2 regions of the Micromonospora sp. BS32 genome follow, and region 2 is predicted to be linked to the other one. Evidence: riboswitches for the same ligand, from Rfam matches in the RefSeq annotation. Region 2 holds a riboswitch; the other holds the start of a gene.
What was found. A riboswitch is a leader RNA that binds a small molecule or an ion and turns the genes downstream of it on or off. The one in region 2 is predicted to bind thiamine pyrophosphate.
Positions count from the first base shown of each region.

Region 1 (8,385 bases), on a different contig from region 2:
GGCCGCGGTCGAGCACGAAGTCGGTGATCAGCAGCACCGCGCTGACCATGGAGACCAGCATGAAGGCGAGGCCGCCGGTGGCCATCCGGTGCGCGAAGCGGACCAGCTCCGGCTTGCGACCCTGGCGGAACAGCGCCCGGTGGAAGGCGACCGGCGAGATGATCATCGCGGTGGCGGCGGCCGCCGACAGCAGCGCGACGATGTAGACGTCCTTCTGGAACTGGGTGGTCCGGGTGAAGCCGTTGCTGAACGGCAGGGTCAGCAGGAAGGCGAAGAGGATCTGCACGCCGGTCTGGGCGACCCGCAGCTCCTGGAGCAGGTCGGCGAAGTTGCGCTGCCAGCGCTGCTTCTCGGATTCCTTCGACACGCGCAACCTCCGGTGAGACGGTACTGCCCGTGGGCGTCACCCACGGGCAGCTCCGAATTTCCCCATCGGACGCCGCCGCGAAACCGGTTCAGGAACCCCGGCGGATCCGGCCGGCGTACCGGGCCTCCAGCGCGGCGTTGTGCTCGTCGCCGCCGGCGATGTTGGCCGACAGGTAGACCGGGGGCCGCTCCCCCGCCGCGATCAGCCGGGCCACCGTCTCGGTCACGATCTGCTGCGCCAGCAGGGCCGCGGTGATGGAGGAGACCGCGCCGACCGCGCCGCCGCCCGGCAACGGCAGGGTCGCGTCACCGTACGGGGCGCCGTTGTCGAGCACCACGTCGGCGAAGTCGGCGAGCTTGCGCCCGGACGGGTGCCGCGAGGTCATCCGGCCGGAGTGCTCCGCCGAGGTGATGGCGATCAGCCGGTGGCCGTGCTCCTTCACCACCGAGGCGAACTCCACCATCGCGCCGTTGACACCGGAGTTGGAGGCCAGCACGAAGACGTCCGGCGGGCTGACCGGGGCCAGCTCGTAGAGCCGGTGCGCCACGGCCGGGTCGCGTTCCAGGTGCGGCCCGAGGACGCTGGCCGGCTCCCCGCCGAGCAGCACCAGGTCGCGCAGCGCGATCCGGTTCGTCGGCACCAGCCCGCCGGCCCGGCCGGCGATCTCCATGGCCAGCGCCTCGGAGTGGCCGGTGCCGAAGGCGTGGATCACCCCGTCGGCCCGCAGCGCCTCGGCGAGCAGGTCGGCCGCCCGGCCCACCGCCTCCCGCTGGCCGGCCGCCACCCGGGCCATCGTCGCGGTCACCACGGCCAGGTACTCCTCGGCGCTCACCGTCATGCTTCCTCCGCTCTCAGGCCAGCCCACGGGCACGGGCCAGGATCGCCTCGGCCAGCGGGCCGGGGGCCTCGTCGGGGATCCAGTGGGTGACCCCGGGAAACGTCACGAACCGGTAGTCGCCCGTCACGTGGCGGGCGCACGCCTCGGCGCCCGTCCGGCCGAGGGCGACGTCCTGGTCGCTCCAGACGTAGGTGGTCGGCACGTCGACCGGGCCGACGGCCTTCATGTCGTCCCCGGACATCGCCCGGTACCAGTTGAGCGCGCCGGTCAGCGCGCCCGGCTCCCGCATCGGCTCGGCGTACCGGGCCACCCGGGCGGCGTCGCCGACGCCGGAGAGCAGCCGGCGCAGGGCGGCGGCCCGCGCCGCCAGCAGCAACTTCTCCGCCACGCCCGTCCGACGGAACAGCACCATGTACGAGGAGCGCGCCTTCTGCCGGGTGTCGTGCTTCAGGGCGTACCCGAAGGCCGCCGGATGGGGCACGGAGACCGCGGTGAGGGTGCGCACCCGGTCGGGGTGCTTGGCGGCGAGGGCCCAGGCGACCACGGCGCCCCAGTCGTGCCCGACCACGTGGGCGGCGTCGACGCCCAGCGCGTCGAGCACCGCCACCGCGTCGGCGACCAGCTCCGGGAGCCGGTAGGCGGCGACCTCGGTCGGCCGGCTGCCCGGGGAGTAGCCCCGCTGGTCCGGGGCGTGGGTACGCAGCCCGGCGGCGTGCAGCGCCGGCACCACGTCGTCCCACTCCCCGCCGTGCTGGGGGAAGCCGTGCAGCAGGAGGACGGGTTCGCCATCCTCCGGGCCGCCGGTGCGTACCTCGAAGGTCAGTCCTCGCGCCTCGACCCGCATGATCGGCAGCCTAGCCGCAGCGACCCGCCCGGGCATCCGCCCGACCGGGCGGGCGAGCCGTCGCCGCAGCTCGGTGCTAGCGTCTGCCGAGACAACTTCACATCCGACAGGGGAGCGCACAGCGCTGAGAGTGCGGGCACCGCCCGCAGACCCTCGAACCTGATCTGGGTAATGCCAGCGCAGGGAGTTCGGTCGACCTCCAGCCGCGCCGCCGTCCGGCAGCAACCGGGCGCGGCGTGCGTCTTCTCCTGGTTCGATCATCTGAACTGGGAGCCATCATGAACCACACGGACAGCAACCGGTGGCGGACCGTCGACATCGTGGTCGCCTCGGTGATCGCCGTCGCCTTCGGCGTCATCTTCTGGGCCTGGGGCCTGCTCTGGAGCGCCACGGACGCCGCGTTCGCCTTCTTCCCGCCGGCGCAGACGCTGATCTACGGCGTCTGGCTGGTCCCGGCGGTGCTCGGCGGCCTGGTCATCCGCAAGCCGGGCGCCTCGCTCTACTGCGAGCTGGTGGCCGCGATCGTCTCCGCGCTGCTGGGCAGCCAGTGGGGCGGCATCGTGATCGTGCAGGGCCTGATGCAGGGCGTGGGCGCGGAGCTGGCGTTCGCCGCGTTCCGCTACCGGTCGTTCCGGCTGCCGACCGCGCTGCTGGCCGGCGCGCTGACCGGCCTGACCGCGGCGGTCTTCGACTTCGTCTACTGGAACAAGGCCACCGACCTGACCAGCTACCGGATCCCCTACGCGCTGCTCACCATCGTCAGCGCGACGATCATCGCGGGCGCCGGCTCGTACTACCTGACGGCCGCCCTGGCCCGCACCGGCGTCCTGGACCGCTTCCCCGCCGGCCGCGACCGCGCCACGGTCTGACCGCGTTCCCACCATGTTGATCATGAGGTTGACGGCGATGTGGATCTCCCGAAGTGCCGCCAACCTCATGATCGACGGGGCAGGGTGGGAGCCGTGAGCGCGGTGGAACTGCGCGGGTTCGGATGGCGGCACGCCGGGCGGAGGGCGTGGGCCGTCCGGGGAGTCGACCTGCAGGTGGAGCACGGGGAGCGGGTGCTGCTGCTCGGGCCCTCGGGGGCCGGGAAGAGCACCCTGCTGACCGCGCTCGCGGGGCTGCTGCCGGAGGACTCCGGTGAGCAGGAGGGGACCGTCGAGATCGACGGGCTCGACCCGCGCAAGGACCGGGAACGGGTCGGCATCGTCTTTCAGGACCCGGAGACCCAGCTGGTGATGGCCCGCTGCGGCGACGACGTCGCGTTCGGGCTGGAGAACCGGGGCGTACCGGCCGGCGAGATCTGGCCCCGGGTCGAGGAGGCGCTGCGCCGGGTCGGCTTCCCTTACCACCGGGACCGGCCCACCGCCGCCCTCTCCGGCGGCGAGCAGCAACGCCTCGCCCTGGCCGGCGCGCTCGCCCTGCGCCCCGGCCTGCTGCTGCTCGACGAGCCGACCGCCAACCTGGACCCGGCCGGCGCCGAGCTGGTCCGCCGGGCCGTCGCCGGCGCGCTGGACGCCGACACCACCCTGATCCTGGTCGAGCACCGGATCGCCGAGGCGCTGCCGCTGGTCGACCGGGTGGTGGTGCTCGAACCGGGCGGCGGCGTCCGCGCGGACGGGCCACCGGAGGCGGTCTTCGCCGCGCACGGCGACGCCCTCGCCGCCGAGGGCGTCTGGGTGCCCGGCCGGACCATCCCGCCCCGGCACGCCACCGCCCCCGCCGGGGACCGGTTGCTCACCGCCGACCAGCTCGGCCTGCCACCCCGGCTGGGCGGCACCGACCTGGCGGTACGCGCCGGCGAGGCACTCGCCGTGCTCGGCCCGAACGGCGCCGGCAAGTCCACCCTCGCCCTGCTGCTCGGCGGGCTGCTCCGCCCCGGCACCGGCCGGGTCACCGCCACCGACGCGCTGGCCGGCACCGACGCCCGCACTCCCCCGCACCGCTGGCGGGCGCCCGCGCTGGCCCGCCGGATCGGCTCGGTCTTCCAGGACCCGGAGCACCAGTTCGTCACCGGTACCGTCTTCGACGAGCTGGCGCTCGGTCCGCGCCGCACCGGCCGCCCACCGGCGGAGGTGCGGGCCACCGTGGACGGTCTGCTGGAGCGGCTGCGGCTGGCGAAGCTGGCCGGCGCCAACCCGTACACCCTCTCCGGCGGGGAGGCGCGGCGGCTGAGCGTGGCGACCGCCCTGGCCACCGCGCCCCGCCTGGTGATCTGCGACGAACCGACCTTCGGCCAGGACCGGCGGACCTGGGGGGAGCTGGTCGACCTCTTCGCCGACCTGCGCGACGCCGGACACGGCGTGGTGACGGTGACCCACGACGCGGACTTCGTCGCCGCGCTCGCCGACCGCACCGTCACCCTGCCCGGGCGAGCCGGTCCCGGTGCCGCCACCGTCGGCCCGCGCGCCGCGGACGGTGGCGGGCCGGAGCGTCTGCCGTGATCAGCCTGGAACCGGTCGCGACGCCCGGGGCGCCGCTGGCCCGGCGCAATCCGGTGGCCAAGCTGGCCGCCGCGCTGGTGTTCACGTTCGTCCTGGTCGCCACGCTCGACCCGGTGGCACCGGCGATCGCCATCGCGGTCGAGCTGGCGGTGCTGCCGCTGTTCGGGATCCGCTACCGGGTGCTGGCCCGCCGGGCGCTGCCGCTGCTGGCCAGCGGGCTCGGCATCCTCGTCACCCTGGTGCTCTTCGCCGCCGACCGGTCCGGCCCGGTGCTGCTCGACGCCGGGCCGCTGCTGGTGACGCAGGGCGTCCTGGTCACCGCGCTCGGCCTGGTGCTGCGGACCTTCGCGGTGGCGCTGCCCGGGGTGATCGTCTTCGCCACCACCGACCCGACCGACCTGGCCGACGCGCTGATCCAGAACGCGAAGGCGCCGGCCCGCTTCGCCCTCGGCGCGCTGGCCGCGTTCCGGCTGGTGCCGCTGCTCGGCCAGGAGTGGCAGATGATCGCGATGGCCCGCCGGGCACGCGGCGTGGACGCCGGGCGCAATCCCGTGGCGAAGCTACGGCTCTTCATCTCGACGGCATTCGCCCTGCTGGTCGGCGCGATCCGTCGGGGCATCCGGCTGGCGGTGGCGATGGACGCCCGCGGCTTCGACGCCGGCACCCCCCGTACGGTGGCCCGCCGGCAGCACTTCGGCCGGGCGGACTGGCTGCTGATCGCGGCGGCGGCGGTACTGGCCGGCGGCGCGCTGGCGGTCAGCATCGCCCTCGGCGCGTTCCGGCCGCTGATCGGCTGAACGCACCCTGGGACGCGCCGCGCCCGGCTGCGCCGAACACTGCGGGCCGGAGCCGGGTGCGGCCGCCCACCGGGACGACCGCACCCGGACACCGGTCAGCTGCGCCGGAAGGCGTACCGCCGGGTCTGACCGCGGGCGGCGGTGCCGCCCACGCCGCCCCGGACCGGCGGACCGCCGCGCGGCGGCGGGGTGACCGGCGCCGGCCGGGCGGGCTCGGGCTCCGGCGCGGCCGGCAGCTCGACCGGGTGTGACAGCGCCACGGTGAGCGGGTCGACCGGTTCGGGCCGCGCGGCGAGCGGACCGGGCACGGCCGGCGCCGGTGGAGACTTCTTCGGGGACTTCTTCGGGTGTCGCTTGGCGGGCACGCGCCGCCTCCTTCGCGAACGGGACCGCGCCGCCGGGCGGGCGGTCGACGGGCAGGGACGACCCGGGCGACCCGACCACGCGGACACCGCACGAACGGGGGTGGGGATGCGGACGCCCGGAGGGCACGGACCCACGGCGACAGGCGGCGGGTCGGCTCGGAAGTGAGGGCGTCAGTTGCGCATGCCGGCAGGTTAGCCGCCGGGCGACGCCGGCCGCACCCGATTTACCGGCACAATCGGCGGCATGCTGATCGCGTTCTCGATCACCCCGCTCGGCGTGGGTGAGTCCGTCGGCGACCTGGTCGCCGAGGCCGTCCGGGTGGTCCGCGCCTCGGGCCTGCCGAACCGTACCGACGCCATGTTCACCACCGTCGAGGGCGAGTGGGACGAGGTGATGGCGGTGGTCAAGCAGGCGGTCGACGTGGTCGCCGCGCGGGCGCCCCGGGTCAGCGTGGTACTCAAGGCCGATGTCCGACCGGGGGTGACCGACGCGCTGACCGGCAAGGTCGCCCACGTCGAGGCGCGGCTCGCCGAGGGCTGAGCGCCCGGCCGCCGCGACGCCGCGCGCCCCGCCGGTCACCGACCGTCGATGAGACGGCCCACGTCGCCGCCGACCGCGATACGGTCGCAGGACGGGCATGCCGACGGAGGGTGGCGGTACGGATGGTGGAGCGGGCGACGGCGCAGATCGGCGTGACCGGGCTGGCGGTGATGGGCCGCAACCTGGCCCGGAACCTGGCCCGCAACGGCTTCACCGTGGCGGTGCACAACCGCTCGCCGGAGCGCACCCGCAGCCTGGTCGCCGAGCACGGCGACGAGGGCACCTTCGTGCCGTCGGAGTCCCTGACGGACTTCGTCGCCTCGCTGGAACGCCCCCGCGCGGTGATCGTGATGGTCAAGGCGGGCGGCCCCACCGACGCGGTGATCGACGAACTGGTCCCGCTGCTGGAGGAGGGGGACATCGTCGTCGACTGCGGCAACGCGCACTTCGCCGACACCCGCCGCCGGGAGGAGGCGCTGCGGGCCCACGGGCTGCACTTCGTCGGCACCGGCGTCTCCGGCGGCGAGGAGGGCGCGCTGCGCGGGCCGAGCATCATGCCGGGCGGCTCGGCGGAGTCGTACCAGAAGCTCGGGCCAATGTTCGAGAAGATCGCCGCGCAGGTCGACGGCACCCCGTGCTGCCGGCACATCGGGCCGGACGGCGCCGGGCACTTCGTCAAGATGGTCCACAACGGCATCGAGTACGCCGACATGCAGCTCATCGCCGAGGCGTACGACCTGCTGCGGGCGGGGCTGTCGGCGAGCCCGGCGGAGATCGCGGAGATCTTCCGGGAGTGGAACACCGGCGAGCTGGAGTCGTTCCTCATCGAGATCACCGCCGACGTGCTGGCGCACACCGACGCGGCCACCGGCAAGGCTTTCGTGGACGTGGTGCTGGACCAGGCCGAGCAGAAGGGCACCGGCCGCTGGACGGTGCAGATCGCGCTCGACCTCGGCATCCCGATCACCGGCATCGCCGAGGCGACCTTCGCCCGGTCGCTCTCCGGCCACGCCGACCAGCGTGCGGCGGCCCGCCGGGCGTTCCCCGACGCCGGCGAGAAGTGGCAGGTCGAGGAGCGGGACGCCTTCGTCGAGGACGTCCGGCGGGCGCTGCTGGCCAGCAAGATCGTCGCGTACGCGCAGGGCTTCGACCAGATCCGGGCCGGCAGTGACGAGTACGACTGGGACATCGACCTGGGCGGCACCGCCACCATCTGGCGGGGCGGCTGCATCATCCGGGCCCGCTTCCTGGACCGGATCCGGGAGGCGTACGACGGGCAGCCGGAGCTGCCGACGCTGCTGGTGGCGCCGTACTTCGCCGACCGGGTCAGCGCCGGCGTGCCGGGCTGGCGGCGGGTGGTGGCGGACGCGGCCCGGGCCGGCGTGCCCACCCCGGCGTTCTCCTCGTCGCTGGCCTACTTCGACGCGCTGCGCGCGGAGCGGCTGCCGGCGGCGCTGATCCAAGGGCTGCGGGACAACTTCGGCGCGCACACCTACCGCCGGGTGGACCGGGAGGGCTCGTTCCACACCCTCTGGGCGGGGGACCGCTCCGAGGTGGCGGGCTGAGGCGGCGTACGTCCGGCGCGGCGGCGCGTCCCCACGCCGTCAGGCGAGGGTCGCGTGCATCTCCCAGACCAGGATCTCGGCCGGCTCGGCGGCGCTGACCCGCTGACCGCCGGTCATCGTGATCCGGGCGGCGTCGCCCTCGCCGAGGTGTCCGCTGCCCTCCAGGTTGACCGCGCCGCTGGGCACGTAGAGGTGCAGGAAGGGGGCGTCAGGGAGGGTGACCTCCTCGCCGGGGGCGAGCCGGGCGGCGTGCAGGGTGGCGTACCGGTTGCGGATCCGGATGGCGGACGCGCCGTCGTACCGTTCCATCCCCGAGGCGACCGGGACGAGGCCGCCGCGGAGCAGCTCGTCGCCGATCTCCAGCTGCTCGTAGCCGGGGTCGACGCCCTCCTCGTCGGGGAGCACCCACATCTGCACGAAGTGGACCGGGTCCTGGTGCGGGGCGGTGTGGTCCAGCCGCCAGGAGTCGTTCTTCTCGGAGTGCAGGATGCCGGTGCCGGCGCTCATCCGCTGGGCCAACCCGGGATAGATGACGCCGGAGTGGCCGGTGGAGTCCTGGTGCACCAGGGAGCCGCGCAGCACCCAGGTGACGATCTCCATGTCCTCGTGCGGGTGGGTCTCGAA
Region 1 covers NZ_JBSSHR010000006.1:217,717-226,101, forward strand. The annotation lists gene AC5RWQ_RS12515 (DUF6328 family protein) at 1-367, opposite strand, end outside; gene AC5RWQ_RS12520 (sugar isomerase domain-containing protein) at 456-1,205, opposite strand; gene AC5RWQ_RS12525 (alpha/beta fold hydrolase) at 1,219-2,049, opposite strand; TPP riboswitch at 2,148-2,253, shown strand; gene AC5RWQ_RS12530 (ECF transporter S component) at 2,328-2,918, shown strand; gene AC5RWQ_RS12535 (ABC transporter ATP-binding protein) at 3,012-4,493, shown strand; gene AC5RWQ_RS12540 (energy-coupling factor transporter transmembrane component T family protein) at 4,490-5,290, shown strand; gene AC5RWQ_RS12545 (hypothetical protein) at 5,386-5,655, opposite strand; gene AC5RWQ_RS12550 (MTH1187 family thiamine-binding protein) at 5,900-6,196, shown strand; gene gnd (NADP-dependent phosphogluconate dehydrogenase) at 6,319-7,761, shown strand; gene AC5RWQ_RS12560 (pirin family protein) at 7,801-8,385, opposite strand, start outside.
Region 1: another riboswitch for thiamine pyrophosphate. It lies ahead of AC5RWQ_RS12530 (ECF transporter S component); the one in region 2 lies ahead of AC5RWQ_RS28695 (thiamine phosphate synthase).

Region 2 (8,385 bases):
CGCGTACTGCCGGCGCAAGGAGAACGCCACCACGCTGCGCGCGGTGACCCGGCTGGACTGGCGGCGCGACCCGGACGGCATCCTCGTCGCCACCGTCCAAGCCGACGCGTTCTGCCAGGCGATGGTGCGCAGCCTGGTCGGGGCGATGCTGGTGGCCGGGGACGGCCGCAAGCCGGTCGAGTGGCCGGCGACCCTGCTCACCCGCCGGGAACGCTCCAGCGAGGTGACCGTGGCGCCGGCGCACGGGCTCACCCTGGTCGCCGTGGGCTATCCGGACGACCCGGCGGAGTACGCCCGCCGCGCCGACCTCACCCGTCGGCTGCGGGTGCCCACCGAGTCCTGAGCACGACCAGGCCCGGTCCGCCGACGCGGAACCGGGCCTGCCGATCGTGGCCGCCGCCGGTCAGTTGCCGGGCAGCTCGTCGGTGGTCGTGTCGTCCGGGCTGTCGCTGCCGGTGGTGCGACGCTGGCTGGGGCTGGTGCTCGCTGCGGACGGCTGGGCGCCCGGCTGTACGACGCTGCCTCCGGCGGCCCGCCGGTCGAGCACGCCCCGGTTCAGGTGCCGCTCGATCAGGTCGTAGATGATCCCGCGGACCGCGCTGTCGCCGGCCGCCACCGCGCCGCTGTCCGCGCGGGTGACCAGACAGTAGGCGATGTAGTGGCCGCGTACCTGCCAGCCGACCCGGGCGGCGGCGGTGGCGATCGAGCCGGTGTCGTCGTCGGCGGGCATGCCGCGGAAGCGGCCCTGGCGCGCGTCGAGCAGTTGCCGGATCCGGTCCCGGGCCCGCTGGGCGCTGGCCACGTCGGTGAGGTTGAACAGGCCGGCGGTGATCAGGTACTGCTCGTCGGGGGAGCGCAGCGTGGCCCGGACCACCTGGCTGCACCCGAGCCGGACCAGCAGGTCGGAGATCTCCCCGGTGGCGGCGACCGCGCAGGCCCCGCCGGAGTGGGTCTTCAGCACCACGTAGGCCGGCTGGCCGTCGGCGAGCACCAGCTTGCTGCCGGGGAACACCTCCGCGGCGGTCAGTGGCTGCTGGTCGGTGTCCCGGGAGTCGAGGTCCCGCTGGGCCGGGTCGGTCGAGGGGTCCGCGGCGCTGGGCTGGTCGGCGGGCGCGGCCTGCTGGGTCTCCTCCACGGCCGGGTCGTCCGACGAGCGGTCGGCCAGCACGGCGGCGGCGCCGAGGCCACCGAGCCCGAGCAGCGCCAGCACCGCCGCGCCGCCGACGAGCACCTGCCAGAACCGGCCGCCCCGCGACTCGGGGGCGGTGCGGCGGGGGTGGGGCAGGTCGAGTGGCTCGGTCGGAGCGTACCCGTGGGTGGTGGGCGGCGGTGGGGCCTGGACGGACGAGTGGACCGGGATGGGATCGGCGGCCGGGAGGGCCGGCGGCGGCACGCTGCGCGGCAGCGACGGGGTGGGGAAGCGGGACGGGGAGGGGCCGGCCGGCCGGGGCGGACCGACGGGCAGCTCCGACAGCTCCGAGCCGGGCGGAGGGTACTCCGCGAATGCGTCCTCATCGGACTCGTACCGATACACCATGTCGCCCAGAGTAGGACCCATTGTCCCTTTAGGGGTAATAATGGGAAATTGTGGCGCGCGGCGCGTCGCGCCCTCCGGCCGAGGCGGCGGCGAGTCACTCACCCCCTGGTGGGAGAATGCCGGACGTGACCGGCGACCACTACTTCACCGCTGAACCGACCGTCGCGGCCCGCCCGCGCGAGGTCGAGTTCTCCGTCGCGGGGCGCGACTACACGCTCGCCTCTTCCAGTGGCGTCTTCTCCGCCGCCCGGCTCGACCCGGGCACCGCGGTCCTGCTGCGCAAGGCGGAGTTGCCCGTCGGCGCCACCGGCAACCTGCTCGACATCGGCTCCGGCTTCGGCCCGATCAGCTGCGTGCTGGCCGACGTCGCGCCCGCCGCGACGGTGTGGGCGGTGGACGTCAACGAACGGGCCCGCGCCCTGACCGCCGCGAACGCCGGGCGGGTGGGCGCCGCCGACCGGGTCCGCGCCGTCGCCCCCGACGACGTGCCCGCCGACGTCTCCTTCGCCGAGATCTGGTCCAACCCGCCGATCCATATCGGCAAGGCGGAACTGCACGAGCTGCTGCGCCGCTGGCTGCCCCGGCTCGCCCCGGACGGCATCGCCTGGCTGGTGGTGGCCCGGCACCTGGGCGGCGACTCGCTGCACCGCTGGCTGACCGACGAGGGATGGCAGGTCGAGCGGCACGCCAGCCAGAAGGGCTATCGGGTGCTGCGGGTCACCCGGTAAACGAGTGTCGCCCGGCCGGCCCGCTCCGGCAGGATGCCGGCGTGGGATACGTGGACGTGGCAGGGGTCGGGCACATCCTGCCCGACGGTCGGGAACTTTTCGCCGACGTGTCGTTCCGGGTCGGTGAGGGCGCCAAGGTGGCCCTGGTCGGCCCGAACGGCGCCGGAAAGACGACCCTGTTGCGGATGGTCGCCGGCGACCTGCCGGTGAAGACGGGCGTGGTCGCCCGCGCCGGCGGGCTCGGCGTGATGCGGCAGTTCATCGGCATGATCGGCGACGAGTCCACCCTCGCCGACCTGGCCCTCTCGCTCGCCCCGCCGGCGCTGCGCGACGCCGGCCGCCGGCTCGCCGACACCGAGGCGGCCATGCGGGCGACCGAGCTGCGCGGCAAGTACAGCACCGCCGCGGGCAAGGCCCAGCTGGCGTACGCGGACGCGCTGGCCGCCTGGGGCGAGGCCGGCGGGTACGACGTCGAGGTGCTCTTCGACACCGTCGCCACCATCGTGCTCGACCTGCCGTGGGACGCCGCCCGGGACCGTCCCGTCCGGACCCTCTCCGGCGGCCAGCAGAAGCGCTTCGCCCTGGAGCTGCTGCTCCGCGGCGGCGAGGAGGTGCTGCTCCTCGACGAGCCGGACAACTTCCTGGACGTGCCCGGCAAGCGCTGGCTGGAGAACCGGCTCCGCGAGTCCGGCAAGTCGGTGCTCTACGTCTCGCACGACCGGGAGCTGCTGGCCCGTACCGCCGACCGGGTGGTCGCGGTGGAGGGTGGCAGCGCCTGGGTGCACCCGGGCGGCTTCGCCAGCTGGCATGAGGCCCGGGTGGCCCGCCACGCCCGCCTCGACGAGCTGCGTAAGCGTTGGGACGAGGAGCATCAGAAGCTGCGCGAGCTGATGCTGATGTACAAGCAGAAGGCGGCGTACAACGACGGGATGGCGTCGCGGTACCAGGCGGCGCAGACCCGGCTGCGCAAGTTCGAGGAGGCCGGGCCGCCGCCCGTACCCCCGAAGGACCAGGACATCCGGATGCGCCTGTCCGGCGGGCGGACCGGCAAGCGCGCGGTCATCTGCGAGCAGGTGGAGCTCGACGGCCTGACGTACCCCTTCGACCTGGAACTCTGGTACGGCGACCGGGTCGCCGTGCTCGGCGCGAACGGAACGGGGAAGTCGCACTTCCTGCGGCTGCTGGCCCGGGGTGGCACCGACCCGGACCCGGCCAACGGCCCCGTCGACGGCGCCGCCGCGCTGCCCCCGGTGAGTCACGACGGGGTGGCCCGGCTCGGCGCGCGGGTCCGCCCCGGGCACTTCTCGCAGACCCACGACCGCCCCGAGCTGATGGCGAAGACCCTGGTCGACATCCTCTGGCGGGGCGACGAGCACCGGGACGGGATGGACCGGCACGCGGCGATGGCGGCGCTCAGCCGGTACGAGCTGGCCGGCCAGGGCGACCAGCGCTTCGGCACCCTCTCCGGGGGCCAGCAGGCCCGCTTCCTGGTGCTGCTGCTGGAGCTCTCCGGGGCGACGCTGCTGCTGCTCGACGAGCCGACCGACAACCTCGACCTGGCCTCCGCCGAGGCGCTGGAGGCGGGGCTGGCCGCGTTCGAGGGCACCGTGGTCGCGGTCACCCACGACCGGTGGTTCACCCGATCGTTCGACCGGTTCGTGCTGTTCCGCGGCGACGGCGAGGTGGTGGAGACGACGGAGCCGGTGTGGGACGTGAAGTGATCGGTTCCGCGCTGGTCGACCGCCTCTGCGCGGTCGACGGGGTGGTCGCGGTGGCGCTCGGCGGCAGCCGGGCCCGGGGCGAGCACCGGCCCGACTCCGACTGGGACCTCGGGCTCTACTACCGGGGCCCGCTGGACGTGCCCGCGCTGCGGGCCGTCGCCGAGTCGGTCGCCGACGACTCCGTCGAGCTCACCGCCCCCGGCGGCTGGGGGCCCTGGGTGGACGGCGGCGGCTGGCTTCGGGTCGGCGGGGCCGCGGTGGACTGGATCTACCGCGACCTGGACCGGGTACGCCAGGTGTCGGCCGACTGCCGCGCCGGCCGGTACTCCGTCGGCGTGCAGGCCGGGCATCCGCTCGGCTTCTACTCGCACGCCTACGCCGGGGAGGTGGCGCTCTGCCGGGTGCTCGGTGACCCGACCGGGGAGTTGACCGCGCTGCGGGCCGAGCTGTCGTCGTACCCGCCGGCGCTGGCCGCCGCGCTGGAGGCCGCCGGCTGGGAGGCGGGTTTCCTGGTCGAGGGAGCGGCGAAGGCGGCCGGGTCCGGCGATGCCGCCTACGTGGCGGGCTGCCTGTTCCGGGTCGTCGGGGTGCTGGCGCAGGTGCTGCACGCCCGGGCCGGGCGGTGGCTGGTCAACGAGAAGGGCATGGTCGCCGCGGCCGGTCGGCTGCCCGGTGCGCCGGCCGACTTCGCGTGGCGGGCGCAGGCGCTGCTCGGTGGGGTCGGCCGTACCCCGGAGGAGCTGGCGGCCGCCACCGGCGCCGCCCGTGGGCTGGTCGCCGACGTGCTCGGCTGAGCGGGCGCCGCACCGACCGGCCCGGCTCGGGGCGGGGCGAGGGCCGATGGTCGGCGCGGAGACTACGAACTTGATGACGTGAACGGATCGCTGCCCTCGGGGAGCCCGGGTACGGGCTCCGTCGGGCGGCGCTCGCCCGGCGGTTGCCGGCTGCGCCCGTGGCGGACGTCGGGCGGGCATAGGGTGGATCTCGTGACTGAGATGAACTACCGCCGGCTGGGCGACTCCGGGCTCGTGGTGTCCGTGGTCGGCATCGGCTGCAACAACTTCGGCCGCAAGCTGGACCTCGACGGCACCCGGGCGGTGGTCGACGCCGCGCTCGACGCCGGGATCACCTTCTTCGACACCGCCGACATCTACGGCGAGCCGCAGGGCGGCTCCGAGGAACTGCTCGGCCAGGCGCTCAAGGGTCGCCGCGACGACGTGGTGCTGGCCACCAAGTTCGGCATGGACATGAACGGCCTCAACGGGCCGGACTTCGGTGCGCGGGGTGCCCGGCGCTACATCGCCCGGGCCGTCGAGGCGTCGCTGCGCCGGCTCGGCACCGACCACATCGACCTGTACCAGATGCACGAGCCCGACCCGGGCACCCCGATCGACGAGACGCTGGCCGCCCTGGACGACCTGGTCCGCGCCGGCAAGGTCCGCTACCTGGGCAACTCCAACTTCGCCGGCTGGCAGATCGCCGACGCCGACTGGGTCGCCTCGTCCAACGGCCGGGCCCGCTTCATCAGCGCGCAGAACCACTACTCGCTGCTGGAGCGCTCGGTCGAGACCGAGGTCATCCCGGCCTGCGAGCGGTTCGGCCTCGGCATGCTGCCGTTCTTCCCGCTCGCCAACGGCCTGCTCACCGGCAAGTACCGGCGCAACGAGGCCCCGCCCGCCGGCAGCCGGCTCTCCGGTGGCGGCCGGTACGCCGCCCGCCTCGCCGCCGCGGACTGGGACACGATCGAGGCGATCGAGGCGTACGCCGCCGAGCGCGGGATCACCATGCTCCAGGTGGCCATCGGCGGGCTGGCCGCCCGGCCCGCGGTGACGTCGGTGATCGCTGGCGCCACCACGCCCGAGCAGGTACGCGCCAACGCCGAGGCGGGCACCTGGCAGCCCACCGACGAGGACCTCGCCGCCCTCGACGCCATTCTCTGACCCGCCACACCCTCGCTGCCGCCGCGGCGAGTGGAACACCAGGTACGTCATCCGGCCCGTTTGACAGCCCTGGTGTTCCCCTCGCCGGGCCATGCCCGCTCAGCCCGCCGCCGTTCAACGTCCGCCGGGCGCCCGGAAGGGCAGGAACGCCAGACGGCGGGCGACGCGGGGGACCGAGGGCATCCGGACAGCATGGCGTGAGTGGACGGTGACGCGCTGCCCATGACGTCGACATGAGACGGTCAGTGGGAAAAGCGCACCCCCGCCCTTGGCGGATCCGCCGCATCCGTCGTACGGTATGCCGCAAGTGACCCACGGGAGCCCGGTGCACCGGGCTGAGAGGGGGGCTGAAGCCCCCGACCGTTGAACCTGATCCGGGTAATGCCGGCGCAGGGAGGAGTGTTGCCGTGCCGTCCCTTGGGCGACTGCATCTGATCACCGACACCCGGCCGGGGCGTGACCCGCTCGCCGTGCTGCGCGCCGCCCTGCCGGTGGCCCGCGCCGAGCTGGTCGTTCAGGTCCGGGTCGAGGACGCCGCCACCGATCGGGAGGCGTACGACCTGGCCCGGCGGGTGGTGGCGCTCTGCGCGCCGTACGGGGCGACCTGCCTGGTCAACGACCGGCTGCACGTGGCGCTCGCGGTCGGCGCCGACGGCGGCCACGTCGGCGCCGACGACCTGCCGGTCGGCGCGGCCCGCCGGGTGCTCGGCACCGGCGCGGTGCTCGGCGCGACCGCCCGGGAACCGGTGGCCGCCGCCGCTGCGGTCGCCGCCGGAGCCAGCTACCTGGGCGTCGGGCCGTGCCACCCGACCGGCACCAAGATCGGCCTGCCCGACCCGATCGGCCCGGCCGGCATACGCGCTGTCGCCGACGCCGTGCCCGTGCCGGTCATCGCGATCGGCGGGGTGACCGCCGGGTCGGTGCCGGCGCTGCGGGCCGCCGGGGCGTACGGGGTGGCGGTGGTCGGGGCGCTGTCGGGAGCGTCGGACCCGGGAAGAGCCACCGCCGTCCTGCTCGGGGCGCTGACGTGCTGACCCGACCGGACGTCGCCATCGTGGGGGCGGGACCGGTCGGGCTGGCGATCGCGTGGCGCTGCGCGGCGCGTGGGCTGCGGGTCGTCGTGCACGATCCCGCCCCGGGTTCCGGCGCCTCCCACGTGGCCGCCGGGATGCTCTCGCCGGTCGCCGAGGCGTACTTCGGGGAGCCCGAGCTGACCGGGCTGCTCGCCGACTCCGCCGCCCGCTGGCCGGGGTTCGCCGCCGAGCTCGCCGAGGCCGCCGGCACGGACTTCGGGTACCGCACCGAGGGCACCCTGGTGGTCGGGCTGACCGCCGACGACCTGGCCGAGGCGCGGCGGCTCTGGTCGTACCAGCAGGGGTTGGGGCTGCCGATCACGCCGCTGCGCCCCTCGCAGCTGCGGGAGCGCGAGCCGGCGCTGGCGCCGCGGCTGCGCGGCGGCGCGGTCGCCCCCGGCGACCACCAGGTCGACCCCCGGCGGCTGGTCGTCGCGCTGCGGACCGCCGCCGAGCGGGCCGGCGTCACGCTACTGCCCGGCGCGGTCGCCAGAATCTCCGACGTGGCCGCGGCCGTCACCGTGGTCGCGGCGGGCTGCGGGAGCGCCGCGCTGGCCGGGCTGCCGGTCCGGCCGGTGAAGGGGCAGGTGCTCCGGCTCCGCGCGCCCGGCCGCGGCGCGCCGGGCTTCCGGCACGTGATCCGGGGGTACGCCGACGGCGAGTCGGTCTACCTGGTGCCGCGGGACACCGGCGAGGTGGTGGTCGGGGCGACCGTCGAGGAGCGCGCCGACACCGAGGTGACCGCCGGGGCGGTGCTGCGGCTGCTCCGCGCCGCCGTCGACCTGGTCCCCGAGCTGGCCGAGTACGACCTGGTCGAGACGTCCGCCGGGCTGCGCCCCGGCACCCCGGACAACGCGCCGATCCTCGGGCCGCTGCCCGGGCGGCCCGGCGTGCTCGCCGCCACCGGCCACCACCGGCACGGCATCGTGCTCACCCCGGTCACCGCCGACCTCATCACCGGGCTGGTCGTCGGCGGCGAACCGGACCCGCTGCTCGCCCCCTTCCGCGCCGACCGGTTCACGGCCGCCGCCCGCCCGACCCCGCGCACATCCGTCACCGAGGAGGAGACGTGGAACTGACCGTCAACGGCGCCGGGCGCGACCTGCCGGGCGGCTCGACAGTGGCGGACCTGGTCCGCGCGGTCACCGACCAGCGGCGCGGCCTGGCGGTCGCGGTCAACGGCGAGGTGGTGCCGCGCGGCGGCTGGCCGGCGACCGTGCTGCGCGACGGCGACCGGGTCGAGGTGCTCAGCGCCGCCCAGGGCGGGTGAGCGCGGTGACCCTCACCATCGCCGGCGAGACGTTCGGGTCCCGGCTGATCCTCGGCACCGGCGGCGCGGTCAACCTGCACGTGCTGGAACAGGCGATCCGCGCCTCCGGCACCGAG
Region 2 covers NZ_JBSSHR010000031.1:9,769-18,153, reverse strand. The annotation lists gene truA (tRNA pseudouridine(38-40) synthase TruA) at 1-343, shown strand, start outside; gene AC5RWQ_RS28720 (hypothetical protein) at 404-1,537, opposite strand; gene AC5RWQ_RS28715 (class I SAM-dependent methyltransferase) at 1,663-2,265, shown strand; gene AC5RWQ_RS28710 (ABC-F family ATP-binding cassette domain-containing protein) at 2,307-3,986, shown strand; gene AC5RWQ_RS28705 (nucleotidyltransferase domain-containing protein) at 3,971-4,780, shown strand; gene AC5RWQ_RS28700 (aldo/keto reductase) at 4,964-5,926, shown strand; TPP riboswitch at 6,231-6,339, shown strand; gene AC5RWQ_RS28695 (thiamine phosphate synthase) at 6,334-6,960, shown strand; gene thiO (glycine oxidase ThiO) at 6,954-8,078, shown strand; gene thiS (sulfur carrier protein ThiS) at 8,069-8,269, shown strand; gene AC5RWQ_RS28680 (thiazole synthase) at 8,275-8,385, shown strand, end outside.